3 regions of the Staphylococcus agnetis genome follow, and region 3 is predicted to be linked to each of the others. Evidence: riboswitches for the same ligand, from Rfam matches in the RefSeq annotation. Region 3 holds a riboswitch; each other region holds the start of a gene.
What was found. A riboswitch is a leader RNA that binds a small molecule or an ion and turns the genes downstream of it on or off. The one in region 3 is predicted to bind thiamine pyrophosphate.
Positions count from the first base shown of each region.

Region 1: it holds a riboswitch for thiamine pyrophosphate, as region 3 does, so the genes downstream of both, tenA (thiaminase II) here and GJE18_RS03370 (ECF transporter S component) in region 3, are expected to answer to the same signal.
Region 2: it holds a riboswitch for thiamine pyrophosphate, as region 3 does, so the genes downstream of both, GJE18_RS01815 (thiamine phosphate synthase) here and GJE18_RS03370 (ECF transporter S component) in region 3, are expected to answer to the same signal.

Region 1 covers NZ_CP045927.1:1,653,506-1,655,715, forward strand. The annotation lists gene thiD (bifunctional hydroxymethylpyrimidine kinase/phosphomethylpyrimidine kinase) at 1-92, opposite strand, end outside; gene tenA (thiaminase II) at 85-774, opposite strand; TPP riboswitch at 840-939, opposite strand; gene GJE18_RS08430 (LysM peptidoglycan-binding domain-containing protein) at 1,024-1,767, opposite strand.
Region 2 covers NZ_CP045927.1:359,141-361,350, reverse strand. The annotation lists gene GJE18_RS01825 (thiazole synthase) at 1-574, opposite strand, end outside; gene thiS (sulfur carrier protein ThiS) at 576-776, opposite strand; gene GJE18_RS01815 (thiamine phosphate synthase) at 773-1,357, opposite strand; TPP riboswitch at 1,418-1,527, opposite strand; gene GJE18_RS01810 (Bax inhibitor-1/YccA family protein) at 1,544-2,182, opposite strand.
Region 3 covers NZ_CP045927.1:675,727-677,936, forward strand. The annotation lists gene GJE18_RS03365 (ABC transporter ATP-binding protein) at 1-817, opposite strand, end outside; gene GJE18_RS03370 (ECF transporter S component) at 830-1,414, opposite strand; TPP riboswitch at 1,530-1,630, opposite strand; gene graF (glycopeptide resistance-associated protein GraF) at 1,887-2,018, opposite strand.

The DNA of each region.
Region 1 (2,210 bases), 980 kb from region 3:
CATGCATGAAATGATTTTAAATCAGCCATGACGCCTGCGCCCCCTGATGGATCCGTGCCAGCGATGGTTAACGCAATATTCAGCTTATTCATATGTCTCTCCTCCAAATGCCCAATGTTCTTGTGTATATGCCATATTAAAGAAATTACGTTCATGGACAGTACTTTCTAAAAAATTTCTCTTTAATTGTTGTTGTGCGTTATTTGATGTATTCTCTGCACAATGATTTAACCAATGATCAATATGATTCATTAAATCATCCATACCTTTTGCATAAAATTCAAACCACGCTTTAAGTGGATGGTTAGAGGAAAAATGATGTTCACGCATCGCGCGTTGACCAATTTGTTGGTAAACATATGGGCATGGTGCCATTGCAGCAATTGTATATGCGACATCATCAAAATGATATGCATTAAAATACATATGTTTAATATAATGATCTGCTGTTGGATACCATTCGCCTTCTTGAATAATTTCATTATATGATAAATTTACATAATCTGCGAGAATATGATGTGCGTCAACTTCACCTGACGATGCAAAAATAATTTGTTCTGTAAGAAATTGAATCTCTTCTTTTGAATCTACCTTAGGTATTAACAAAGCATAAATTTTAGCAAACTCAAATAAATAGCGTGCGTCTGCCTTTAGATAATGTTGAATTGCATTTTTAGAGATATCACCCTTTAACATACCTTGAATAAAGCCATCATGGTAAATCGCATCAATAATAGGTTGTGCCTCTTGCTTTAGATTTTCAGAAAATGACATAATAATCTCCTTTCTCAATAAAAAAAGACTACTAAAAATAGTAGCCTAGTCATTATTAAAAGGATTTAATGCCTACGCTACTTCCCTACGTTAGTGTTAACTATATCAGGTTCAAAGGGTCCGAATGTAATTCATCTCAGCCATATGGCTCCCCTAGTAGTCTTTGTATTATTTAATAACAACGTAACAAAACACTTTACAAATAGCAATAAAAAAAGCACCGACATATGTCGATGCGTTTGATGTTGTTTACCACCATCCGTTAGCTAAACGGAATTGAATTGCACGGTCTACAGAACCATAGCGTGAATTTGCATAATTAATCATACCTTGCGTTTGAGTAGCTACACTACCTGTACCCCAAGCTTCTTTCGTTTGACCTAATCCTCTGTAACCATAAGGGCTTACAATGTTAGGGTTACCACCTGATTCTGGCATAACGATAGAATTCCACATCGCTGCTGTACCACCAGCATTAATAAATTGTTGATATACAGATCCTGAACCGGCTGTAGTTCTTGGTGCTTGATAGCTAGAAGTTGTTTGTGTTTGAACATTTGAATATGAAGACGCTGAATATTGTGCTACAGGTGCAGCGTACGTTTCATAAGATTGTGTTGATGTGTATTGAGTAGGAGCTGTATAGTAAGCAGCTGCATTGTATGATGACGTGTTATATGTAGTCGTATGATATGCAGTTGGTAAAATAAAATCTTGTGTCGCATGGTAACCATGTGCTGCAGCCGCATCTTCAGTCACGTATAATTTCTCTCCTGCAATAATTAAATCAGACTCTAAGTTATTCCATGTTTTTAATTGTTCTACAGTAACATCATATTTTTTTGCAATTTTATTTAAAGTGTCACCCCATTGAATCACATGGACACCTTCATGAATTTGTAATTGATCTTGATTTGCTGCTTCAGCATTAGTAGCAAATTGTGCTGCCGCTAATAAACCTACTGTTGATGTTGCTAAAAGTAATTTTTTCATTTAGTAATCCTCCAGTAATTGGTATAAAAATTTGTTATGTTCACAAATAATATAGCACCAGTCTTTTTCAATCACATGACAAAAATATTAAATTAACGCCCATTTATATTACAAAACCATTACAATTAGGTTGTTGCATGTAACGATTCAACTCATAAATGATTACAAAAAATAAAATTCTCATTAAATAAATCCGGTTAATCACTTAAATGGCAAACAGTTACTTAAGATGTAATGATATAGAAATAAGATCAAGATCAACATCGTATTTATATCTTAAAAGCCTCCAATACTTATAATCATAAATATTGGAGACTTGATAGGGTTAGTTCACAGTGGCAACACATTTAAAATATTGAGTAATAAATATACGTTGTTTTGAAAAAGTAAATATATGAAATAACATAAACGAGGGGTTATCATCTGTGACTTATATACGAATA
Region 2 (2,210 bases), 320 kb from region 3:
CACAATCTTTTGCAGAGCCTATACCAGCATCAACAATAACTGGAATCTTACTATTTTCAATGATAAAACGTAAATTTAAAGGGTTGCTCAATCCTCTCCCCGTTCCAATCGGGGATGCTAACGGCATGACCGCATGGACGCCTAATTCCTCTAATCGACGAGCTAAGACGACATCATCTGAAATATAAGGACATACGATATAACCTTTTTCTAGCAATTGTTCACACGCGCGATACGTCTCAAAAGGATCTGGTAGTAGTGTATGATCATCGCCAATCACTTCTACTTTAATCATGTCACACACGCTAGCTTCATGAGCAATTTCCGCAATGCGCACAGCTTCTTCAGCTGTTTTAGCACCCGCAGTATTAGGGAAAGTAATAAACTTTTCTAAATTCACATCCGCTAATGGATTGGGCAATGTCTTGTCATATAAATTCATACGGCGTACTGCAAAAGTTAAAACATTTGTTTCTGATGCTTCAATAGCTTGTTTTTGAATATCTACACTTTCAAACTTTCCTGTTCCTAAAAATAACCTTGAATCAAATGAAAAATGTGCAATCTGAAACATATTATCCGCCTCCTACAAATTCTAAAATTTCAATTTGATCACATTCTGATAACGTATATTGTGGCCATACCGACCTTTTTACAACGTGACCATTTATTTCAATTGCCATACGTTTGCTTTCAATATCAAAACATTGAAGCATTTGTGTAATTGTCGTACCTTTTTTGAAATCATGTGTATCTCCATTGATCTTTACTTTCATAACTGTCCCCCTCCTTTCATCCATATAGACCTAACTTGCTTAACGTGAGACACTTTTTGATTAAAAGCCCCGCGAATCATCGCGATGCCTATAAATTGATGTGAAACGTTGACAATAGTAGTTGCATTTATTCCTCCTACAGCCACTAGAGGTAATGATTGCGCTAATACGTGTCGAACCTCAGCTTTCGTTCTGGGCCTTAGACCATGTTTAGATTCGGTTTGAAACAGATGCCCATACAATCCCCATATTGCCCCTTTATCTAACGCATAACGTATCGCTTTAGGTGAATGCACAGACATACTCACTTGCCATGCTTTAGTGTTAAAATGTGCAGGAATGTCGTACTCACGAAAATGAATGCGCTTAATATCGAATTCCTGCGCCAAAGCTACACGTGTGTGAATAATGAGTTTGTGTTTTGGGAATCCTTGATTAAGTAGCATCTGTATCCATAATTTGAGTGCAGGATCTGACATCGGAGTGCGCAGAATGACACCATCAATGAACGAAGCTCTATGTAGTAAACATTGTTGATGTTGTTCATTTAATATTTCAAAAGGCGTAATTACGATGAGCATCACGTCACCTCCTCAAAAAAAATACTACTTTTCTAAACATAGAAAAGTAGCATGCAAATCAAAAAACGTATGCCACTTTCCTACGCCAGCATTATCTGGATCAGGTCAAGGAATTTTAAAATCACTATTTTAATCTCAGCCGTTAATTGACGGCACTTCCAGTGGTAACTTTAACTATTCAATTTTTTATCGACGCGCGTATCGTGCCAGGTTCAGCACATAGCGAATGATTCTAAACAGATTTAAGAATAAATTGAACCCCATCTCACGAGGAGAATAAGCGCCTCTTTTCATTCTATTAAAATCATACAACGTATAAAGTAAAAAAAGCAACAGCCCAACTAATGAAATGAGCGTATGATAAATCGGATTGTGAATGAACCAACCTACTAAACTTGCGACAATTAACGCAATCAACACTACAAATAAGTACTTCCCTAAATTCGACGCGTCTTTAATTAAAAAGAACCCTATACAACCAAAGATGACAAATCCAACAATGGCTAATAATACATTTTTGAAAAATATACTCGGGCCAAGATCTTGTAGTGCAACTGTAAACGTGGCATAAGATAATAACCCTGATACGATGGTATAAATGTGTGACATGATTGGACCACTAAAACGTGCACGCTGTACAATCATTGTAAGCAGAATGAGTATTAACAAGGCAATGGAAAGTGGTTGTCGCCACGTTAAAGGTAAGAACTGTCCAACATACGTTGATATACCAAAAATCAACCAATAATACATAAAAAATAGCCAAACTTTACCATATTGTAACGGATGTGGTTTTATATTTGATTGACGTGTGGGTGATGACATATGCTTACCTCCTATCCAATCCATCAGA
Region 3 (2,210 bases):
GAAAAGTGTCTACTGAATATAAGTGCTTTTTGCCTCGTTTGATGATGCCATTTTTAAAAGTAAGACGAAAATTAGAATGTGTATTGTGTTGGACAACCGGTGGAGCGACTTGCCATGCTCTAGGGTGCCACACGCCGTAATCTGTTAAGGTCTCTTCAAAATGGGTGAGGATGTCAGAAGGTGTTCCATCCTGAATTATTTGTCCGTCATGATTCATTAAAATAACACGATCGACAACATCCCATATATGTTCTACTTTATGTTCAACAATTAATACTGTTTGATCTTCCCATAACGTTTTTAACAATGTCCATAAATTTTCAGTTGCTTCAGTATCTAACATGGCTGTAGGCTCATCTAAAAACAACGTATCCGCTTTTTGTAAAAGGGTGCCTGCAACCGCTAGTTTTTGCTTCATTCCTCCACTTAATCGATGTATCGCATGCTTAGGATGAACATCTAATTGTACTTGCTCCAAAACTTTTGAAATTTTTTGATCCATTTCATTTTGGGGGACTTGAAGGTTCTCTAACACAAACGCAAGTTCTTCATTCACCTGTGGCATACAAAATTGAGAATCAGGATCCTGAAAAATAACTCCAGCATTTTTGGCAACCTTTAAGTCATCATATTTCATAGGTAAATCGATTAAGTTGGGTACGATGCCACTTAAGACATTCAACAACGTACTCTTACCAGAACCTGAGGGACCGAGTAAAAGTACTTTTTCTTTTTCTTTAATTTCGATGTTCAGCCCATCAAAAATTTTTTTAGGACCATTAGGGTATTTTAAACGTAAATTTGTAGCTTTTAACACGATGAATGCTCCTTATAATGCATCATAATCTTCTTTAGAAGCAGGGCGGAATAGTTTGGTAACACCTGTTTTGTCTAATGCTTTCACAAGATAATAAGGAAATACCCCTGCTAAAACAGCACCACTGAGTAAACGGAATATAATAAGTAAAATTAAATTCCAAGCGGCAACTTCATTTAAATAGCCATAATACCAATCAACTGGAAAACTAATAATGGCTGCTGCCATCCCTGCTAAAACACTTACCATAAATGCACGTGATTGATATTTAAAAATCGCAAAAACAATTTCACATGCTAAACCTTGGAGTAGGGCATAAATAATCGTAGGAATATCAAAGCGGCCCATAATAATTGTTTCTCCTGCACCTGCTGCAAATTCAGCGATTAAAGCAATCCCCATTTTCGGAATGATAAGGTAGGCCACAACAGCAACTGCAAACCACATGCCATACATCAATTGATCAAGATGTAAGCCGAGAGGTTGAACGGTATAGTATGCCACCCACCAAAGATTATAAATAACAGCAAAAATGACAGAGATTAACACTGTAACTAATATGTCAGATAATGTTAAACCTTTTCGTTTTGAACGCATAAACATCCTCCTATATATACAAAAACACAGCACCTAAACAAGGTACTGTGCGTGGGCGTGTAAATAGAACACCAAATGAAAGGTCACAAATAACAGACGTATTGTGAATCATTTAGAGTTTATCTTCACACTTCCCTACGCTAGTATCATCTAGTTCAGGTTCAAAGGGTTTGAGGTGATGACCTCATCTCAGTTTGCACACCCCTAGTGTGTGTTTATTGAATTGATTAACGTCACTATACACCCGACGTCACTAAATGTCAATGCGTGGAATCGAATGGTGGATTAAACGTTGACGAAAAGTGCTGGTTATAAGGTTTGAATGGTAATTGAATGTATTTTGAGACACGCTAATTTAATCAATGATATGCAAATAAGTGTAAGAATCTAAATAAACTACAGTTAATAAAAAAGGAGTCAGAACATAAACCGTTCTGACCCCGTGAATAGATACAGCTATTGAATGGATGCGTTATTCAAAAGAGCTTTGGATATCATCTTTCGTTTTTTCAGCACCATCTTTAGCATCATCTTTTTTATCTTTTAATTCTTGTTCTTTATCTTTAGCATTTTCTGCTGCTTTTTTGATTTCTTCTTTAGACATATAACATCTCTCCTTTTATGTTATCTACTTCTAAGAGTTCCCACATATTTATTTATTAAACATTTAAAGAAGGGTAACAAACAAATGTAACTTTTGGTATAATAAATAAATGCGTTAATCTTATGAATAAAGTATGTTTTAATCGTGTTTAAAAAGATAATATAAATAAATATAGTGAAAGCAGTATGATAA